Regions from separate parts of the Bacillus sp. ISL-35 genome, predicted to be linked through region 1. Evidence: a T-box and tRNA genes for the amino acid it is inferred to sense, from the RefSeq annotation. Region 1 holds a T-box; the other holds one or more tRNA genes.
The links. The T-box of region 1 lies ahead of serS (serine--tRNA ligase). A T-box ahead of a tRNA ligase gene usually reads a tRNA of that ligase, here a tRNA-Ser.

Region 1 (11,102 bases):
AGCACTCCGCTTTTTATGGAACCGCTCTGCATACATTGCTTCAGCAGCTGAAGGTGGATACCCTGGTCCTTGCCGGGATCGCCGGGAACATTTGCGTGCTTTTTACTGCGAATGATGCGTATATGCGTGAATACAATCTCATCATACCAGAGGACTTCATTGCCTCTAATGATGATAAGGACAACCAATATGCACTGACCATGATGAAAAATGTCCTGTCCGCTGATACAAGACCTTCAAAGGAGCTTGATTTATAACATACTGCATTTTCTTCCTTCATACAATGGTTGTAGCGCTAAAATGCCAGGGAGGGAAGAAGATGCAAATCCATGTGGTACAGCAAGGACAGACATTGACACAGATTGCCCAAATATACGGGTCATCTGTTGCGGATATAACCGAGGCAAATGAACTGCCCAACCCCAATAATCTAGTCGTCGGCCAGGCAATGGTCATCCCGATTGTCGGAAGTTTCTATTTTGTCCAGGCCGGAGACAGCTTGTGGTCTATTTCCCGGAGGTTCGGAACCACTCCCCAGGAGCTTGCCCGGATCAACGCAATTTCGGTGAACCAGCCGCTATCTGTTGGATTCCGGCTTTATATACCTCAACAGCCAAAATCGAATGCCGAATTTAATGCATATGTAGAACCGCGCGGAAACACAGTCGCCCCCGCACTGGAAACGGCGGCACGGGAAGCCGCCCCTTATTTGACCTATCTTGCGCCATTCAGTTTTCAGGCGCTGCGTGACGGCACTTTGAAGGAGCCGCTATTGAACAATTTCCCGGCCATCGCCGAGGCAAACAATAATATATTGATGATGGTCATTACCAACCAGGAAAATGACCAGTTCAGCGATGAGCTTGGCCGTATCCTCCTGAATGATATGGCCATTCAGGATAAATTCCTGAACAATATTGTTGCAACCGCTAAAAAATATGGCTTCCGCGATATTCATTTTGATTTTGAATTCCTGCGTCCGGCAGACCGTGAAGCCTATAACAACTTCCTGCGAAAAGCGAGGGATCGTTTTAAACAGGAGGGCTGGTTCATTTCCACTGCATTGGCTCCTAAAACGAGCGCTGCCCAGACCGGTGCCTGGTACACTGCACATGATTACAAAACACATGGGGAAATAGTCGATTTCGTCGTCATCATGACCTATGAATGGGGCTATAGCGGCGGACCTGCCCAGGCAGTATCCCCGATTGGCCCTGTCCGTGAGGTGCTGGAGTATGCCGCGAGCGAAATGCCTCCACAGAAAATCATGATGGGCCAGAACCTTTATGGATACGATTGGACTCTTCCATTTGTTCAGGGATCGATCGCACGCGCCGTCAGTCCGCAACAGGCCATCCAGATCGCAGCAGATAATAATGTCGCGATCCAGTACAACACAAAGTCCCAGGCACCGACATTCCGATATACAGCATCAGACGGAAAACAGCATGAAGTCTGGTTTGAGGATGCGCGTTCCATCCAGGCGAAATTCGACCTGATCAAGGAATTGAATCTGAGAGGCATGAGCTATTGGAAGCTAGGACTCTCCTTTCCGCAAAACTGGCTGCTCATCCAGGAAAATTTCAATGTAGTGAAAAGATAAGGCTTCATTATAGAAGCTTACTATTAAAAATTTTTTACAAATTCCGATAATATATGACAGGCGCAGTATTTATGCGGCTGTCTTCTTTTTTTGCTAAAATTGCCTCTAAATATAGCATATCCATTCCATGTACTGGTGTGATAAAATGGACTTTGCGTGATTTAACTGACAGAAATGTAAAAAAAGATACAGATACAACGGAGAGGGAGGACATGTTGTGGAAGGAACACCTTTTATAACGGTTGAAGGACCGATCGGAATCGGCAAAACGTCATTGGCCAGAGCCATTTCCGAACGATTCCAATTTGCACTTTTAAAAGAAATTGTCGACGAAAATCCATTTTTGGGGAAGTTTTACGATAACATCGAAGAATGGAGCTTCCAGACAGAAATGTTTTTCCTCTGCAATCGATATAAGCAGCTTGGAGATATTAATGAACATTACCTCAGCCAAAACAAGCCTGTCGTAGCTGACTATCATATCATGAAAAACCTCATTTTCGCCCAGCGCACATTGAATGAGCAGGAATACAAAAAATACTTAGATATTTATCAAATCCTGACAAAAGATATGCCTAAGCCAAATGTCATCATTTATCTTAATGCAAGCCTCGATACATTGCTGAAACGCATCAAGATGCGCGGCCGCGAAGTCGAAAAAAACATCAGTCCTTTATATCTAGAGCAATTATCGCTTGATTATGAACAAGCCATGCTTCAATTTGAGCAAGACCACCCTGAAATCCCAGTCCTCCGTTTCAGCGGCGATGACCTGGATTTCGTCAGGCATGAAGAAGATCTCCAGCTGATCATTGACCAGCTAACCGCATCATTAAGAAAAAGGAGCGTACAACCATGAATTTAAGAACAAAATATGACATCCCGGCTAATGCCGTCATCACGATTGCCGGTACCGTTGGAGTCGGCAAATCTACCATGACGAATGCGTTGGCGGATGCCCTCAGGTTCCGTACATCCTTTGAAAAGGTAGACACGAATCCATACCTTGATAAGTTTTATGCTGACTTTGAACGCTGGAGCTTCCATTTGCAAATTTACTTCCTTGCTGAGCGCTTCAAGGAACAAAAAAGAATTTTTGAATACGGTGGCGGTTTTATCCAGGACCGTTCAATTTATGAAGATACAGGCATTTTCGCAAAAATGCATTATGAAAAAGGCACAATGTCCCCGGTGGACTACGAAACTTATAAGAGCCTATTCGACGCAATGGTCATGACTCCATATTTCCCACACCCTGACCTGCTGATTTATTTAGAAGGTTCGATCGACGATATTCTTGAGCGCATCAAGCTAAGAGGTCGTCCAATGGAGCAGCAGACACCAATCAGTTATTGGGAAGAAATGCATGCCCGCTATGAGAACTGGATCAATAACTTTAACGCATGCCCTGTCCTGCGCTTGAATATCAATGATTACGATTTGTTCAACAATCCGGAATCCATTGAGCCAATCGTGGAGAAAATCGCAGCACATATCAAACAAACTCAATTATTGAAAAAGTAAAACCGCCATTTGGCGGTTTTTATTTTGGAGAAAGATTTTCGTATAGGTATGCGAAATCATAATAAGCGGAGAATTTCCGGCTATTTTATATAGATTGGCTTATGATGCAGAAATAAGCGGAGATATTCCTGCCTTGTTCTATTTAAGCTAAAATTCATCAATTTTGATTAAATAAACGGAAAAGCTCCCCTTATTTTTAGCTAGATAAGGGGAAATCCAAAATTAAGCGGAATTTATCCGCTTAATTTTCAATATAAAAAAACCCGCTACATAGTAACGGGTTTTCTTACACAATCTCCAAATTGTTTTATGCGTTAATGCTTTAATTGAAAAATTAATGGAGGAGGTAGAGGGATTCGAACCCCCGCGCGGTGTTACCCGCCTGTCGGTTTTCAAGACCGATCCCTTCAGCCGGACTTGGGTATACCTCCGAGACAAGAAATATAATATCATGTATTCAAAAACGAGTCAACACTTCTTTAAAAGTTTTTTTGGGCAGGATCTAATCCTGCCCAAAAATCCCTTAAATAGTGCCGATTATTCAGGAGCAATAACTTCCCTATTGCCCATGTATGGACGCAGTGCTTCCGGAATGATGACACTTCCATCAGCCTGCTGGTAGTTCTCGAGAATCGCAGCAACTGTACGGCCAATTGCAAGGCCGGATCCGTTCAATGTATGGACATGTTCAGGCTTTGCTTTTGGCTCGCGACGGAAGCGGATATTTGCTCGTCTTGCCTGGAAGCTTTCAAAGTTACTGCAAGAAGAGATTTCCCTGTACGTGCCATAGCTTGGAATCCAGACTTCGATATCATACTTCTTAGCAGCAGTGAAGCCGAGGTCGGCAGAACACATGCTCAACACGCGGTATGGCAGGCCTAACAGCTGAAGCACCTTTTCGGCATGTCCAGTCAGCTTTTCCAGCTCGTCATAAGAGTCTTCTGGCTTAACAAACTTCACCAACTCGACCTTGTTGAACTGATGCTGGCGGATCAAACCACGTGTATCCCGGCCGGCAGATCCTGCCTCAGAACGGAAACATGCACTGTATGCTGCATAATTGACTGGCAGCTCTTCACCGCTCAGGATCTCATCGCGGTGCATATTCGTGACAGGCACCTCGGCTGTCGGGATCAGGAAGTAATCCTCGCTCTCGATTCGGAAGGCATCCTCTTCAAACTTCGGAAGCTGTCCTGTTCCTGTCATGCTTGCGCGGTTGACCATGTACGGAGGAAGGATTTCCTTGTAGCCATGCTCATCCACATGCAGGTCAAGCATGAAGCTCATCAATGCGCGCTCGAGGCGTGCGCCTAAGCCTTTGTAAAAAACAAAACGGCTTCCTGTTACTTTTCCTGCACGTTCAAAATCAAGAATCTTTAAATGGTCTGCGATTTCCCAATGCGGCTTAGCTTCAAATTCAAAGTCACGGACTTCGCCCCAATTACGAATTTCCACATTATCGTCTTCTGTTTCGCCAATCGGAACACTTTCATGCGGGATATTCGGAATGCTCAGCATTAATGCCTCCAGCTCTTCCTCCACCTCACGCAACTGATCATCCAGAACCTTGATTTTGTCGCCTACTTCACGCATTTCCGCAATCAGATGGTCTGCATCCTGCTTTTCACGCTTCAATTGCGCAACCTGTTGGGAAACTTCATTCCTTCTGCTCTTCAGCTGTTCAGCTTCAAGGATCAATTCCCTGCGCTTGACATCAAGGTCCTCAAACTTGCCAAAATCAGTCAAATCTTCGCCACGGTGCTGAAGCTTCTGTTTTACTTCTTCAAAATTCGCTCTTAAATACTTAACGTCTAACACTGCGGATTCCTCCTTTTTGATTGCAGTAAAAAGCTTTTGATAAAATAAAAAACTCCCGTCCCCAAAAAGGGACGAGAGTTAACCCGCGTTGCCACCCTAGTTGAAGGCAAAAATGCCTTCCACTCATAAAATAACGGTTTTTACCGAGAGTATTTACTGGCACATATGGCGTTCCATACTCTGCTCGAGGGCGGATTCATTTGTTCCAGACACCGGTTCTCACCAAACACCGGCTCTCTTCGGAATGGACACAAGCTACTATTCCCTCTCATCGCTTTTACTATCGAATTTTAATTCATAATTTACTACAATTATGTTCAGCATGCAAGCAGTTTATGCAAAATTTTTACTCTTAGACTCTTCCACCATATTTACAAAGTAATTCATGAGTCTATAATCATTAGTCAATTCCGGGTGGAAGGAACAGCCGAGGAATTGGCCATCACGTGCAGCGACAATCCTGTCATTATGCTTTGCAAGCACTTCGACATTCTCACCCGCTTCCACGATATGCGGAGCCCGAATGAATACGGCAGAAAAATTATCAGCCACTCCAGAAATATTAATATCCGCTTCAAAACTCTCACGCTGGCGTCCGAATGAGTTGCGTTCCACTTTCACATCCATGACACCGATATGTGGTTCATCATAGCCCACCACATCGCTCGCGAGTAAAATCAGTCCTGCGCAGGTCCCGAACATCGGCTTGCCATCTGCAGCGAATTTTTTCAACTCGTCCATGAAACCATACTTATCAATCAGACGGCGAATGGTCGTGCTCTCTCCGCCAGGAATGATCAGTCCGTCTATCTCTTCCAGCTGCCCGGGACGTTTAACAACAACCCTATCCGCCCCGGAAGCCTCAATTGCCCATATATGCTCACGGACAGCCCCTTGAAGGCCCAGTACTCCAATTTTCACCATATTGATACTCCTTACCAGCCGCGGTCCTGCATGCGGGCTTCAGGTGCCAATGATGAAATCTCTATGCCCTTCATCGGGATGCCAAGACCCTTCGAGATGTTCGCAATCAATTCGTAATCTTGATAATGAGTCGTTGCTTCGACAATAGCCTTTGCAAACTTCGCGGGATTGTCAGATTTAAAGATACCAGATCCTACAAATACTCCGTCTGCACCGAGCTGCATCATTAATGCTGCGTCTGCAGGCGTTGCTACGCCACCTGCTGCAAAGTTGACGACTGGGAGACGTCCAAGCTCCTTGATCTCAAGAAGAAGCTCATATGGCGCTCCTAGAAGCTTAGCTTCTGTCATGAGCTCGTCGATGTCCATGGCGACTACCTTGCGAACCTGTGCATTCACCTTGCGAATATGGCGCACTGCTTCAACGATGTTTCCAGTGCCAGGCTCACCCTTTGTACGAAGCATGGATGCTCCCTCACCGATCCTTCTGGCTGCTTCGCCAAGATCGCGGCATCCACAGACAAAAGGAACTGTGTAATCCCTTTTATTCAGGTGGTACTCCTCATCTGCCGGAGTCAAAACTTCACTTTCATCAATATAATCAACGCCCATCGCTTCAAGGACACGCGCTTCAACAATGTGGCCAATCCTTGCTTTTGCCATAACGGGAATCGTGACAGCACCCATCACTTCTTCAACGATTCTCGGGTCAGCCATTCTTGCTACACCGCCAGCTGCGCGGATATCTGAAGGGACACGCTCAAGTGCCATTACGGCAACCGCACCTGCTTCTTCAGCAATCTTAGCCTGCTCGGCATTGACAACATCCATGATGACGCCGCCCTTTTGCATTTCTGCCATACCACGTTTAACACGATCAGTACCTGTCTTCATTCTTACTCCCCCTTGTCCCTTTTAAGGGATTACTATGTAAAGCAAATATAAATAACTGGATATTCGGACTTTTTTGGTCGGAATTACAGCTACCCCTAATGAAAATAAACAATAAAAAAGGTTCCCTGTCAAGACAGGAAACCTTTCATTATTTATTAAAACCAGCCTTTTACTGTATCAGCCACTCCGCCAAACAGGTCGCCAAAGAATCCGCCGATTCCGCGCATCGCCAGCACGAACCAGTTCGCTTTTTCCACACTTTCAGCAGCAACAACTGGAACCTGAATTCCTTTTTGGCCATCTTCGGTAAGGAAGCTGATCTTTTCATCTTTATTGGACTTAACAGTCATATAGCCGACTTGTTCGCCTTTTTTAATTGGAGCAGTCAACTCGCCATCTTTATTAAGCTTCTTTTTATCGAGAACGAGCACTGGCTTATATTGATCTTTTTCGCCATTTCTGATTGTCATGGAGATCGCCTTTTTTGTCTGGATCTTCACGCTATCTTCCTTGCCCTTTGTTACCGGAAGAGTTTTCTTGCCTTTCAACTGATAATTCTTTTTCACAAGCTCTTCTTCTGAAAAATTACTGAAAGCAAAATCAAGGATTTTACGAGTCTCAGCAAAACGGCTGTCCTTGGAGTCCGCCTTCATGACAACAGAGATGACTCTCTGGCCATTCTTCATCGCTGTAGCTGTAAAACCATAACCCGCAAAATCTGTAGATCCTGTCTTCAGGCCATCGACACCATCGTATTGATAAATGAGGCCTGGAAGCATCCAGTTAAAGTTCTTGTACTCGCGGCCATCACGGAATTTCAGGGCCGGTACACTTGCTGTTTCCAAAACCTCCGGATAATCCTTCAGCAGTCTATAGGCGAGCTTTGCCATTGAACGTGCCGACATGACGTTTTCTTCATCAGGACTGCCTGCAGGATGGTGTCCTAATAGATCTCTATTGTTCAAACCTGAAGAGTTTACGAACTTATAATCCTTCAAGCCTAACTCGGCCGCTTTTTTGTTCATTTTTTCAACATGGTTCTTCTCTGTTCCGGAAAGAACCTCAGCTAATGCAACGGTAGCTGCGTTCCCGGAATGGATCGCCATTGCTTCATACAATTCTTTTACTGTATAATCCTCACCCTGTGTCAGCCCGACATTTGACAGGCCAGGTGCACCAGATAGCTTATGGACATATTCATTGATCTTTACCTTTTGGTCCCATTTCAACTTCCCTTGTTTGACCGCTTCAAGGACCATATATTCTGTCATCATCTTGGACATGGATGCTACACCAAGGACAACATCGGAATTTTTCTCATATAATACTCTGCCAGTATCCGCATCTATCAGCATTGCTGCCTCTGCATCGATGCCCAGCTGGCCCTCTGCTGCTTCAGCTTCCATTGAAAATCCTGAAAACATTGTTGTGATCGTTAAAATGAATGCTGCAAAAAACATTGAAAGCTGTTTCTGTTTACGATTCAAGACGAATTTCCCTCCATAGTTTTAAAATAATCTATAAAACTTGCATTTTTTTCTGCCTCTAAAAAATCACACCCGTATAGTTTACCATAAAAAAAATGAAAAAAATAGACAGAGAATAGTCACTCTGTCTATTGTAAAATTAGGAAAAAACAGGCTGGAAACAGGATAAAAGTCTTAGTCCCTGCCTGTTTTGGTTATATTTAATTGTCTTTTCGTAAACTTACTGCTAATTCACCAGTAGTAAAACCCAGATTCCGGGTTTCGCATTAAGACATGGAATAGTTTGGAGCTTCCTTCGTGATTTGGACATCATGTGGGTGGCTCTCTCTCAAGCCTGCGCCTGTCATCCTGATGAATTGGGCATTCTCCCTCAATTCTTCAAGGTTTGCTGTTCCGCAATATCCCATTCCCGAACGGATTCCTCCGATCAGCTGATAGATCGTATCTGTAAGAGGCCCTTTATAAGGGATCCTACCTTCAATCCCTTCCGGTACAAACTTCTTGTTATCTTCCTGGAAGTAACGATCCTTCGACCCTTTTTCCATCGCAGCAACTGAGCCCATGCCACGGTATACTTTGAAGCGTCTTCCCTGGTAGATTTCTGTTTCACCCGGACTCTCAGAGACACCAGCCAGCAAGCTTCCAAGCATGACCGCATGCCCACCGGCAGCTAGAGCCTTTACGATATCCCCGGAATACTTGATGCCGCCATCGGCAATGATTGCCTTGCCGTGCTTACGTGCTTCTGTCGCACAGTCATACACAGCTGTGATTTGCGGAACACCGACACCGGCAACCACGCGCGTAGTACAGATCGAACCAGGGCCAATGCCAACCTTGACGATATCTGCGCCAGCCTCGATCAGATCTTTTGTTGCTTCTGCTGTCGCGACATTTCCGGCAATGATATTAAGTTCTGGGTAGGCTTCACGGATTTGTTTTACCGTTTCAATTACACCCTTCGAATGCCCATGCGCTGTATCAACAACAATGACATCCACATGTGATTTCACCAGCATCTCAACGCGTTTCATTGTATCCGCTGTGACACCGACTGCAGCACCGCACAACAAACGGCCTTTCGAATCCTTCGAGGAGTTCGGGAACTCAATCACTTTTTCAATGTCTTTAATGGTGATGAGGCCCTTCAAAACGCCTTCGTCATTTACTAGTGGGAGTTTTTCAATCTTATGGCGCTGAAGGATTTGTTCGGCTTCCTGAAGGGTTGTACCTACAGAAGCAGTCACCAGGTTTGTCTTAGTCATGACTTCCTCAATTTTAATGGAGTAATCCTGGATAAAACGCATATCACGATTCGTAATGATTCCAACTAACTTTTGTTCTTCTTCGTTATTGACAATCGGAACACCAGAAATTCGGTATTTCCCCATCAGATGTTCAGCATCATATACCTGATGCTCTGGGGTTAAAAAGAAAGGATCAGTGATGACTCCACTTTCAGAGCGCTTCACCTTATCAACCTGATCTGCCTGGGCTTCAATGGACATGTTTTTATGTATGATGCCCAGACCGCCCTGCCTTGCAATGCTAATTGCTAATTCAGCTTCTGTTACAGTATCCATTCCTGCACTGATGATTGGAATATTCAGTCTTAAAGTCTCCGTCAGGTTCACCTTGAGGCTGACATCCTTTGGCAAAACCTCAGATTTAGCCGGCACCAACAGTACATCATCAAACGTTAATCCTTCTTTTACAAACTTACTTTCCCACATAGTAAATGCCCCCCTTTAAGAAAATATTATTTGTAGGTTATCAATTGGTTAAAATACTGTCAAGGACGATGTTATTTGTTAGATTTTTCAGTTAACTTGGAGGTTTTTTATGTGTCTTTGCCCTATAAAGAATGGAATAGCTATACACTCTTCTTTTCAGCCGAATATTCACAGGATTTTTTGAAAAAATGCTATCGCAAAATCAATCTCGAGCAGCCTGACCTGAAGAGCTTCGAAAACTGCTATCCCTTTATGTATTATCTCGAACATGGGAAGCTTTATTATGAACAGGCAGAAAAATCGCCGCTGGCCATCCAGCCTATCCTGCTTTTCTATGGACTTGTCCATCTCATAAAAGCATGCATCCTGACAGTCGAACCAGATTACCCTGAGACGACATCCGTCCTCGCCCATGGTGTTTCGACAAGAAAGCGTAAAAAACAACAATACCGCTTCTCGGATGATGAGGTGAAATTTCAAAAGAATGGTCTCTTCTCACTTATGGCTGAAAAGATGTTCCACATGAAACAATTGGAAGGAGAAAAAGCAACAATGGGTGATGTGATGGAAGTGATTCCTGAACTCTCTGGCATCTATGCATCACTAAGAGGGAAGCAAAATTTTGAAACGCTGAAGTCTGAACAGGATTCACTTTACTCCCTGCCCAAGTCCATATTGGATCACTTCCATATGACCGAAAATCGTTTCCAGGAATTCTTTCAACTAAAATCATCCATCCCTATCTCTTTTAAAGACGAAAATAGTGCTAATCTAAAGTTCGAAGCAAATCTCGAAGCTGCCGCTGAGCCTATTCCGTTGAAGTTCAATCTGGAGGAACAACAATATGTCCTGCCCCTGAATAAAAGAGAATTATTTTTATTTCCAGAGCTTCTTTTGCATTATTTATTGCTATATAATCTTGGAATGATTGCCCGTTACGAAACAGAGTGGTGGAGTGAGTTGATCAAAATGATGCCCAATGAAGACTATCCTTTGATCCAGACATTTTTACAATCAACCATTAAAAAAGGGCCTTACTTAATTTACCAGTACCTCATGCACAGGTGATAACATTAGGGTTTCAAGTACCTTAAGGGTTTACAACAGATGGTGAAATGTT
Region 2 (11,102 bases), on a different contig from region 1:
TTAGGATCTGGCGCCGCAAGGCGTGGGGGTTCGACTCCCTTCACCCGCACCATTTTTTCAAAAGCTAAATATGCGGAAGTAGTTCAGTGGTAGAATACAACCTTGCCAAGGTTGGGGTCGCGGGTTCGAATCCCGTCTTCCGCTCCATTTCTTAGCCGGGGTGGCGGAACTGGCAGACGCACAGGACTTAAAATCCTGCGGTAGGTGACTACCGTACCGGTTCGATTCCGGTCCTCGGCACCACCAAGTTAGCTAATATATTAAATATGCGCCCGTAGCTCAATTGGATAGAGCGTCTGACTACGGATCAGAAGGTTATGGGTTCGACTCCTTTCGGGCGCGCCATTATTTTTTTCTCAATAGAACGGGGAGTAGCTCAGCTTGGTAGAGCACTTGGTTTGGGACCAAGGGGTCGCAGGTTCGAATCCTGTCTTCCCGACCATTTCAATTTTAATATGGGGCCTTAGCTCAGCTGGGAGAGCGCCTGCCTTGCACGCAGGAGGTCAGCGGTTCGATCCCGCTAGGCTCCACCATATGTCTTAATAAAATAATTTGGCGGTGTAGCTCAGCTGGCTAGAGCGTACGGTTCATACCCGTAAGGTCGGGGGTTCGATCCCCTCCGCCGCTACCAAATTTAATCTGGTTGAACCTATTCAATCTAGGATATCCTGGACCTTTAGCTCAGCTGGTTAGAGCAGACGGCTCATAACCGTCCGGTCGTAGGTTCGAGTCCTACAAGGTCCACCATTTTACTTGTTTTAAATACGGAGGTATACCCAAGTCTGGCTGAAGGGATCGGTCTTGAAAACCGACAGGCGGGTAACACCGCGCGGGGGTTCGAATCCCTCTACCTCCTCCATAATTTTATTATCATTAATATCGTCGCGGGGTGGAGCAGTCCGGTAGCTCGTCGGGCTCATAACCCGAAGGTCGCAGGTTCAAATCCTGCCCCCGCAATCTGGTCCCGTGGTGTAGCGGTTAACATGCCTGCCTGTCACGCAGGAGATCGCCGGTTCGATCCCGGTCGGGACCGCCATTTTTATTTTTAGGATGCAATATTATAGTGGCTCAGTAGCTCAGTCGGTAGAGCAAGTTGCTCACATCGTTGAATAAGCTTCTGCGGCAACTTGCGAGAAAGACCGAAGGTCATTCGAGCAAAGGACCTAAACCAGTAAAAGTTTAGGATGCAATAATATTATAGTGGCTCAGTAGCTCAGTCGGTAGAGCAAAGGACTGAAAATCCTTGTGTCGGCGGTTCGATTCCGTCCTGAGCCACCTTATTTAATTTAAATAATTATATGATTGAGATATGGCGATTGTGGCGAAGTGGTTAACGCATCGGATTGTGGTTCCGACATTCGTGGGTTCGATTCCCATCAGTCGCCCCTTTTCTTAATATGCGGGTGTAGTTTACTGGTAAAACCTCAGCCTTCCAAGCTGATGTAGTGGGTTCGATTCCCATCACCCGCTCCATATATGGGCCTATAGCTCAGCTGGTTAGAGCGCACGCCTGATAAGCGTGAGGTCGGTGGTTCGAGTCCACTTAGGCCCATTTTTTATATTATTCCGCAGTAGCTCAGTGGTAGAGCACTCGGCTGTTAACCGAGCGGTCGTAGGTTCGAATCCTACCTGCGGAGCCATTATGGGGAAGTACTCAAGAGGCTGAAGAGGCGCCCCTGCTAAGGGTGTAGGTCGGGTAACCGGCGCGAGGGTTCAAATCCCTCCTTCTCCGCCATAAGGCCCCTTGGTCAAGCGGTTAAGACACCGCCCTTTCACGGCGGTAACACGGGTTCGAATCCCGTAGGGGTCATAAGGAAAGCTGTTAGCAATTATGCTAACAGCTTTTTTTTGTTTCTTAAAATTTGCCTGCTTTTGCTTCCAGTTTGTTGTTTTCTCAATACAGCACGCAGCAAACACTATCAAAACAGAGTACTTAGAAGATCTATGGATTTATGCCAGTTTAAAGATCGAAAAGGAAAAACGGGTGACATAAAGAAGAAATATATGCCCGGTTATAGGAAGAAAGGAAAAACGGGTCACATAAAGAAGAGATATGTGCCCAGTTATGGGGAGAAAGAGAAAACGGGTCACATAAAGAAGAGATATGTTCCCGGTTGTAGGCAGAAAGAGAAAAACGGGTCAAATAAGAAAGAGATATGTTCCCGGTTATAGGGAGAAAAGGGAAAACAGGTCACAAAATTAGAACCAGTACCCCTAATGTCCAAGTATGTAAGGATACGCGAAATAATACTGTTGAAATAACAGTTTAATCTGTTTGTCTAATATAAGCTTTTCAACAGCCTCATATTACCATTGCTACACCAGGCAGCTTAACCTAGACTTCTTCACACCTAACCACCATCCCATCACCTCCTCGACAATATGAAAACGCTATCAACCCAAAAACATTTTTAATCAACTTCTATCTATCAAACCTAATAAATTCAACCAGCCCTCTCGAAAAATCATTATTCACTTTCAACTTTCGTTCTCCAAATTTCGCGTAATTGGAAGATTTAGTACATTAAAGCGCTACCATTTGCGGGCTTTTGTCGAATTACAGGCTTTACTGAGTATTATTGTCGAAAAATTAAGAAAATGTTTACAAGGAATTCTTTATGGTAACTAGAATACTACTCAAATAGGAAGTTTTATTTGTTCAACAAAGGCAGGTGGAGGGCATTGGTGATTAATCCTACAGAGTTTGAATTGCATCTGTTCCATGAAGGGAATTTGTATCAGAGTCATAATTTATTTGGTGCGCATGTCATGAATCGAGGAACTGAAACATATACTCGATTTTGTGTGTGGGCTCCGAATGCGTCTGAAGTAAGGCTTGTGGGTGATTTTAATCATTGGAATGGAGAGAATCACAAGTTTCATAAAGTGAATAAGGAAGGTGTCTGGCAGCTTGCCTTAGAGGGTGATCTGACCGGGGCTATCTATAAATATGATATTTTGACAGCTGGTGGGGATAAGAAGCTTAAAGCTGATCCGTTTGCTTTCTTCTCGGAAGTGAGGCCAAATACCGCTTCGGTTGTTTATCCCCTTGATGGGTACAAATGGGGCGACCAGAGGTGGCTCCAGAAGCGTGAGAGGCGAAGCACACTTGATGAGCCGATGTTCATTTATGAACTGCATGTGGGTTCCTGGAAAAAACATGATGATGGATCGTTCCTTACATATCGTGAGCTTGCAGATGAGCTGATTCCTTATATTCTTTCACATGGATATACACATATCGAACTATTGCCTTTAACTGAGCATCCGCTCGACATGTCCTGGGGCTATCAATCCACAGGTTATTTTTCTGTTACAAGCCGTTATGGGACACCACATGATTTTATGTATTTCGTAGATATGTGCCATCAAAACGGGATCGGAGTTATCCTTGACTGGATTCCTGGCCATTTTTGCAAGGATGCTCATGGGCTGTATCAGTTTGATGGCAGTTATGTTTTTGATTACCAGCGTGAGAGTGACCGGGAGAACCTCGTTTGGGGAACAGCCAATTTTGACTTAGGAAAAACAGAGGTTCAGAGCTTCCTGATTTCGAGTGCAATTTTCTGGCTGGAGAAATATCATATTGACGGCTTCAGGGTTGATGCGGTCGCGAACATCATCTATTGGCCTAATTCAGTCAATGCAGCCAATCCATACGGGGTGGAATTTTTAAAGAAGCTGAATAAAGCAGTGAAGGATTTTGAACCTGGTGCTTTGATGGTTGCGGAGGATTCGACTGACTGGCCGCAGGTGACAGCTCCAGTGGAGTATGGCGGACTCGGGTTTACCTACAAGTGGAACATGGGATGGATGAACGACACCTTAAAGTATATGGAGGAAGAAAGCCATAACAGGAAACATATACATGATAAGGTTACGTTCTCCCTGCTTTATGCTTTTTCAGAGAATTTTGTCCTGCCTTTTTCACATGATGAGGTGGTGCATGGAAAGAAGTCACTGCTTGACAAAATGCCGGGGGATTACTGGCAAAAATTCGCGCAGCTGCGCCTTTTACTTGGATTCATGGTGGCGCATCCGGGAAAGAAGCTGACCTTCATGGGGACAGAATTTGGCCAGTTTTCGGAATGGAAGGACCAGGAACAGCTTGACTGGAATCTCTTTGGGTATGAAATGCATGAAAAAATAAACCATTATACAAAAGAGCTGATCAAACTGTATAAGCGTTCAAAGCCGTTGTATGAGGTTGACCAGAGCTATGAAGGGTTTGAGTGGATTGATGCGGATAACCGTGACCAGTCGGTTTTCTCTTTTATCCGAAAAGGTCAGAATCCGGAAGATTTACTTGTCATCGTCTGTAATTTTACTGAGAAAGTTTACAGTGACTATCGGATCGGTGTTCCGAAGCCCGGGGAATATCGGGAAATTTTAAACAGCGATGCCGAGGTTTTCGGGGGTTCAGGCGTGTTGAATAAAAAAGTGCGAAAAGCAGAAGAAATAGCTTTCCATGGAAGGCCATATTCTATAGAGATGAGTATTTCTCCATTCGGAATCTCAGTTTTACGTCCTGTTATCAAAAGAAAGGGGAGAAACAATCATGCAAAAGAAGAAATGCGTGGCAATGCTGTTGGCAGGAGGAAAAGGAAGCCGGCTGCACTCACTGACAAAGAATCTCGCTAAACCTGCTGTCCCTTTTGGCGGCAAATACCGGATCATCGATTTTCCATTGAGTAACTGCACCAATTCAGGGATCCATACAGTCGGAGTATTGACCCAGTATCAGCCTTTATTGCTTAACTCCTATATTGGCATTGGCAGTGCATGGGACCTCGACAGAAAGGATGGCGGGGTGACAGTGCTGCCGCCTTATGCTGAGAGTTCCGAGGTCAAATGGTATTCAGGCACGGCAAGTGCGATTTTTCAGAACCTGAATTATCTTGATCAGTATAATCCTGAATATGTTTTGATTCTTTCAGGTGACCATATCTATAAAATGAATTATGAATTGATGCTCAACTATCATGAGGAAAAAGGAGCTGATGTGACCATTTCGGTCATAGAGGTGCCTTGGGAAGAAACCAATCGTTTCGGGATCATGAACACGGATTCCGAGCTGAGAATTACTGAATTTGAAGAAAAACCGGATGTCGCGAAAAATAATCTCGCTTCGATGGGTATTTATATTTTTAAATGGAGTGTTTTAAGGGAATATCTGATAAGGGATGACCAGAATCCCGAATCCAGCCATGATTTTGGCAAGGATATCATTCCGCTGCTGATCGAAGAAAATATGAAGTTATTTGCCTATCCTTTTAAAGGCTACTGGAAGGATGTAGGGACAGTTCAGAGCCTGTGGGAAGCGAATATGGATTTATTGGATAAGGATTGTGAGCTGAATCTGTTCGACCAGTCGTGGCGGATTTATTCCGTGAACCCGAATCAGCCGCCGCAATACATTTGTCCAGAGGGGGAAGTTTCGGAATCCCTGGTCAATGAGGGCTGCAAGATTGAAGGGGAAGTTTCTAAAACGGTCGTGTTCCAGGGTGTGACGGTTAAAAAAGGTGCAGTCATCAAGGAAGCGGTCATTATGCCAGATGCCGTCATTGGCCATAATTGCGTGATTGAAAAGGCGATTGTGTCGCCAGGCGTGTATGTCCCGGATGGAACGATCATCAGGCCAGATGATAGCTGCAATGAAATTACATTAGTATCGGAAGAAACAATCGGTGAATTGCAATCCAATTGAACCGACTTCGGGAGGAAATAGAAATGAATAAACGATTATTGGGAGTAATAGATGCGACAACCGTTCACGAAGATCTCCAGGATCTATCCCTGCATCGGTCGGTGGCGGCGATTCCCTTTGGCGGACGATACAGGCTGATTGATTTTATCCTTTCCAACATGGTTAATTCGGGAATCGAGAGTGTGGCGATTTTTCCGAAATTCCAGTACCGGTCGTTGATGGACCATTTAGGCTCAGGCAGGAATTGGGATCTCAACCGAAAAAGGGATGGATTGTTTTTCTTCCCTGCACCTAATCTTGATAAACATTATACGGGAATTGGGACTTTGGATCATTTTGCCGATAACATTGATTATTTTGAACGCAGTACACAGGATTATGCGTTGATTGCGAATTCCTATACGGTTTTCAATATGGATTTCCAGCCTTTGCTTGACTGGCATATTGAATCCGGCTGTGACATTACAGAGGTACAGAAGAATGGAAGGTCGCTAGGAATTTACCTTGTAAAGAAAACGCTGCTGATGGATTTGATCCTGACAAGGAATGAAACAGGATATTCGAATATGAGGGATGCTGCCAGGGATACCAGCAGTCAGTTACAGCTTTGTTATTACGATTATGAAGGCTATGCCGTGATGGTCGATACCATCTCCAAATATTTCAGTGTGAGCATGGATTTGCTAAAGCCTGAGGTTTGGAAGGAGTTATTCCCTAAAGAACGCCCTATTTTAACAAAGGTAAAAGATGAGCCGCCAACTCGCTATGATGTCGATGCATCGGTCCGAAACTCAATGGTCGCTAATGGAGGGATGATTGAGGGGACCGTTGAAAACAGTATTATTGGCAGAGGTGTGAAAATCGGGAAGGGTACAGTGATCCGCAATTGTATCATCATGCAAAAGACGCAGATTAAGGAGAATTGTATATTGGACTCAGTCATTGTAGATAAGGATGCAAGAATCGAGGCAGGAACCGTGATTACAGCGCCAGCAGACTCGCCTGCTGTCATCCGTAAAGGGGCAGTCCAGGGAGTGGGGAGCAGCTCGTGAAGGTTTTATTCGCAGTATCGGAATGTGTTCCTTTCATCAAGTCAGGGGGCCTAGCAGATGTAGCGGGATCACTTCCGAAGGAACTAAAGAAAATGGGAACGGATGTCAGGGTGATTTTACCGAAATACGGGTTGATTCCTGAGAAATTCCGTTCTGAAATGAAGAAAGTGACAGAGTTTACTGTGCAATTAGGCTGGCGCTCGCAATATTGCGGCATTGAAACTCTTGAACATGATGGTGTCACATTTTACTTTGTGGACAATGAGTATTATTTCAAGCGGGATAGCCTTTATGGGCATTATGATGATGGGGAGCGTTTTTCCTTTTTCAGCAGGGCGGTGCTCGAGTTCATCGCTGAAAGCGAATTTTATCCTGATGTGATCCATTGCCATGACTGGCATACCGGGATGATTCCATTCTTGCTGCGGACAGAGTATTATAAGCGTCCGGGTTATGGACTGATCCGGTCGGTATTCACAATTCATAATCTACAATTCCAGGGAATCTTCCCACAGGAAGTGCTGGGTGACCTGCTGCAGATTGAGAGCTCTTATTTCAATGAGGAACAGCTTGAATTTTACGGGATGGCCAATTTCATGAAAGCGGCATTGATTTCAGCAGATCATATCACGACTGTCAGCCCCACCTATAAGGACGAAATCCAGACCGAGTATTTTGGTGAAAAACTTGATGGGATCCTGAGAAAAAGAAAGGAGGATCTTTCCGGGATCCTGAACGGGATCGACCATGTTGCATATGACCCGGAAAGCGATCCTGGCCTGGCCGCCAGTTTTGGAGTATGGGGACTTGAAAGAAGAGTGATCAACAAGCTGCAAGTACAGCGAAGTTTTGGCCTGCCAGTCAATGATGATGTTCCGGTTGTAGCGATGATCACAAGGCTTACCAAACAAAAAGGCCTTGATTTGGTCAGGAAAGTTTTCCATGAAATCTTGGCAACAGGATTGCAGCTCGTTGTTCTTGGCACCGGTGACCCTGAGTTTGAGCACTTCTTCAGGGACATGGCTGTGCAGTACCCTGATCAATGTGGCGTTTATATCGGTTTTGATGAAAATCTTGCACATCAGGTGTATGCAGGATCGGATTTATTTTTGATGCCATCAAAGTTCGAGCCTTGCGGATTGAGCCAGATGATCGCGATGCGCTATGGATCGATCCCGGTTGTCAGGGAGACGGGCGGGCTGAACGATACGGTCCAGCCTTATAATGAATTTAACGGGCAGGGCAATGGTTTTACTTTTGCAAATTTCAATGCCCATGACATGCTCTTTACGATTGAACGGGCACTGTCTTTTTACCATCAGCGTGAAAAATGGCTGCAGCTGATGGCAACGGCGATGGAAACAGACTATAGCTGGGCGCAGTCGGCAAGACAATACAAAGACTTGTATTCCGATCTCATCTCAAGGAGTGAATCGCATGTTTTCTAATGTTCCCAAATTCAAAACCGCTTTCTTGAAAAAACTCGAGATGATGTTTGGAACCAGCTTTGAAGAAAGCACGAGCCGGGAGCAATTCCAGACTCTCGGGCATATGATCAGGGAGCATGTGAGTTCTGATTGGATTAAAACAAATGAATTATATCGTGCTGGCGCGAAAAAGCAGGTGTATTACCTGTCAATCGAATTCCTGTTGGGACGGCTGCTCAGGCACAATCTAATCAACCTGGGTGTTGAAGAGGTTGTATGCAAGGGACTCAGAGAACTGGGAATCGAGCTTGATCAATTGGAGGAAATCGAGGCGGATGCCGGTCTTGGCAATGGCGGTCTTGGCCGTCTTGCCGCCTGTTTCCTTGATTCGCTGGCATCGCTTGATTTGCCTGGACATGGCTGCGGAATCCGTTACAAGCATGGCTTGTTTGAGCAGAAAATCGTTGATGGCTACCAGGTTGAACTTCCGGAGCAATGGCTGAGGCACGGTCATGTGTGGGAGGTACGCAAGACGGATGATGCAGTGGAAGTCCCTTTTTGGGGAGAGATTGAGAGCAGAATGGAAAATGGCCGGCTCGTTTTCAGGCATCTGAACGCCGAGACCATCATGGCTGTTCCATACGATCTTCCTGTCATCGGGTATCAGACCCAGACGGTAAATACCCTTCGTCTTTGGAATGCTGAGCCATCGAGATTTCCGGCTAATGCCGATATTTTCAAATATAAGAAGGATACCGAGTCGGTTTCGGAGTTTTTATATCCGGACGATACCCATGACGAAGGAAAAATCCTGCGGCTGAAGCAGCAATATTTCCTTGTCGCAGCGAGCTTGAAGGCGATTGTGAAATCGTTTAAAAAGAAGAATAAGAGTTTGCTAGAGTTCCATGATTATGTGAGCATCCACATCAATGATACACACCCTGCAATCGCGGTACCTGAGTTAATGAGGATTCTCATGGATGAAGAGGGACTTGGCTGGGAAGATGCGTGGCATATTACTGTCCAGACGCTTTCCTATACAAACCATACAACCCTGGCAGAGGCGCTTGAACGCTGGCCAATCAGGATATTCCAGCCGTTGCTGCCTCGTATATACATGATCGTGGAAGAGATAAACGAGCGTTTCTGTAAAGAGGTATGGGAGCAATATTCAGGGGATTGGACCCGGGTCGAAAGCATGGCAATCATTGCCCATGGCGAGGTGAGGATGGCTCCGCTAGCGATTGTCGGCAGTCACAGCATTAATGGGGTGGCAAAGCTCCATACGGATATCTTGAAAAATCGGGAAATGAACTTGTTTTATCAATTCTATCCAGAGCGATTCAATAACAAGACGAATGGCATCACTCACCGGCGCTGGCTGTTGAAGGCAAACCCTGGATTGTCCGGGTTGATTACCGATGCAATTGGTCCAGATTGGGTAGGTGCGCCGCATAAACTGGAGGAATTGATGCGCTACAAGGAAGATGCAGCCTTCCTGGAAAAACTGCATGGCATCAAGCAGGAGAATAAAGAACGACTCGCAAGGCGGATTTTTGATAAAACGGGGATTGAAGTCGACACAGAATCGATTTTCGATATCCAGGTAAAAAGGCTCCACGCCTATAAGCGGCAGCTGTTGAATGTGCTGCACATCATGCAGCTGTATAATGCGTTGAAAAAAGACCCGGAAGCACTGTTGTATCCACGGACCTTCATTTTTGGCGCCAAAGCCTCACCTGGGTATTATTTTGCCAAAAATGTGATTAAACTCATTAACAGTGTTGCTGACAAGGTGAATAATGACCCGGCGACGAAAGAGAAGCTGAAGGTCGTTTTCCTTGAAAATTATCGTGTGTCGCTGGCCGAGGAGATTTTTCCGGCAGCGGATATCAGTGAGCAGATTTCAACGGCGAGCAAGGAAGCTTCTGGGACAGGAAATATGAAGTTCATGATGAACGGCGCTTTGACACTGGGCACACTTGATGGTGCCAATGTCGAGATTACGGAAATGGTTGGCAGGGAGAACATCTTCCTGTTCGGATTGAGTGCAGAGGAAGTGCTGGATTACCAGCATAACGGCGGCTATCATTCGCTGGAGTACTACCACCATGATGAACGGATCCGGGAAGTCGTTGACCAGCTGGTGAATGGGTTCTTCCCTGATACTGAGAACCATTTCAATGAAATCTATGATTCTTTGCTGGGCCATAATGACCAGTATTTTGTTCTGAGGGACTTTGCTTCCTATGCAGAGGCACACCAGGAAGTCAGCCGGAAATACTTCAACCGCGGCGAATGGCTGCGGATGAGCCTGGTGAATATCGCCAAGTCCGGATATTTCTCCAGCGACAGGACCATAAGGGAATATGCGGATGAAATCTGGAAAGTCCAATCTGCTTTGAAAGTATAGAATTAGGCCAAACCGTTGACGGTTTGGCCTGTTCTTGTCTTATATCCTTTTCATAGAATCAACAGCCCAGTGCCAATCGTAATCAATACAGCACCTGTCACGGTAGAGCGGGTCGGTTTTTCTTTTAGAATGATGAAGCTCAGGATCATTGTGAGGACGACGCTGAATTTATCGATGGGATTAACGATACTTACCTTTCCGATTGCGAGTGCGGCGAAGTAACAAAGCCAGGAGAAGCCTGTGGCTGCACCGGATAGGATCAGAAAGATGTAAGACTTCCTTGAAATCTTCTTCAATTCCTTCACAGTTCCCTGAAAAAATACAATTCCCCAGGCAAAAATAATGATCACGACAGTCCGGATGAAGGTCGCCACATTGGAATCGACATCTTCAATTCCGATTTTTGCGAGAATATTGGTCAGCGCCGCAAAAACAGCAGACATGATGGCGAGGAACAGGTACGATTTCGTGTTGAATCCCTTTTTTCTCTGCATGTTTTTCTT

Region 2: it encodes a tRNA-Ser, which carries the amino acid that the T-box ahead of serS (serine--tRNA ligase) is inferred to sense. The anticodon was not compared.

The regions. Positions count from the first base shown of each region.
Region 1 covers NZ_JAGGQK010000015.1:952-12,053, reverse strand. The annotation lists gene J7E38_RS19120 (cysteine hydrolase family protein) at 1-257, shown strand, start outside; gene J7E38_RS19115 (glycoside hydrolase family 18 protein) at 320-1,603, shown strand; gene J7E38_RS19110 (deoxynucleoside kinase) at 1,821-2,462, shown strand; gene J7E38_RS19105 (deoxynucleoside kinase) at 2,459-3,127, shown strand; tRNA gene J7E38_RS19100 (tRNA-Ser) at 3,466-3,558, opposite strand; gene serS (serine--tRNA ligase) at 3,665-4,945, opposite strand; T-box leader at 5,010-5,226, opposite strand; gene pdxT (pyridoxal 5'-phosphate synthase glutaminase subunit PdxT) at 5,279-5,869, opposite strand; gene pdxS (pyridoxal 5'-phosphate synthase lyase subunit PdxS) at 5,881-6,762, opposite strand; gene J7E38_RS19080 (serine hydrolase) at 6,918-8,186, opposite strand; gene guaB (IMP dehydrogenase) at 8,516-9,982, opposite strand; gene J7E38_RS19070 (YaaC family protein) at 10,094-11,050, shown strand.
Region 2 covers NZ_JAGGQK010000013.1:96,379-107,480, reverse strand. The annotation lists tRNA gene J7E38_RS17670 (tRNA-Leu) at 1-52, shown strand, start outside; tRNA gene J7E38_RS17665 (tRNA-Gly) at 73-147, shown strand; tRNA gene J7E38_RS17660 (tRNA-Leu) at 155-243, shown strand; tRNA gene J7E38_RS17655 (tRNA-Arg) at 269-345, shown strand; tRNA gene J7E38_RS17650 (tRNA-Pro) at 366-442, shown strand; tRNA gene J7E38_RS17645 (tRNA-Ala) at 458-533, shown strand; tRNA gene J7E38_RS17640 (tRNA-Met) at 555-631, shown strand; tRNA gene J7E38_RS17635 (tRNA-Ile) at 671-747, shown strand; tRNA gene J7E38_RS17630 (tRNA-Ser) at 767-859, shown strand; tRNA gene J7E38_RS17625 (tRNA-Met) at 884-957, shown strand; tRNA gene J7E38_RS17620 (tRNA-Asp) at 961-1,036, shown strand; tRNA gene J7E38_RS17615 (tRNA-Phe) at 1,203-1,275, shown strand; tRNA gene J7E38_RS17610 (tRNA-His) at 1,313-1,385, shown strand; tRNA gene J7E38_RS17605 (tRNA-Gly) at 1,400-1,473, shown strand; tRNA gene J7E38_RS17600 (tRNA-Ile) at 1,479-1,552, shown strand; tRNA gene J7E38_RS17595 (tRNA-Asn) at 1,566-1,640, shown strand; tRNA gene J7E38_RS17590 (tRNA-Ser) at 1,645-1,735, shown strand; tRNA gene J7E38_RS17585 (tRNA-Glu) at 1,739-1,810, shown strand; gene glgB (1,4-alpha-glucan branching protein GlgB) at 2,683-4,641, shown strand; gene J7E38_RS17575 (glucose-1-phosphate adenylyltransferase) at 4,559-5,707, shown strand; gene J7E38_RS17570 (GlgC family sugar phosphate nucleotidyltransferase) at 5,731-6,759, shown strand; gene glgA (glycogen synthase GlgA) at 6,756-8,207, shown strand; gene J7E38_RS17560 (glycogen/starch/alpha-glucan phosphorylase) at 8,197-10,599, shown strand; gene J7E38_RS17555 (EamA family transporter) at 10,650-11,102, opposite strand, start outside.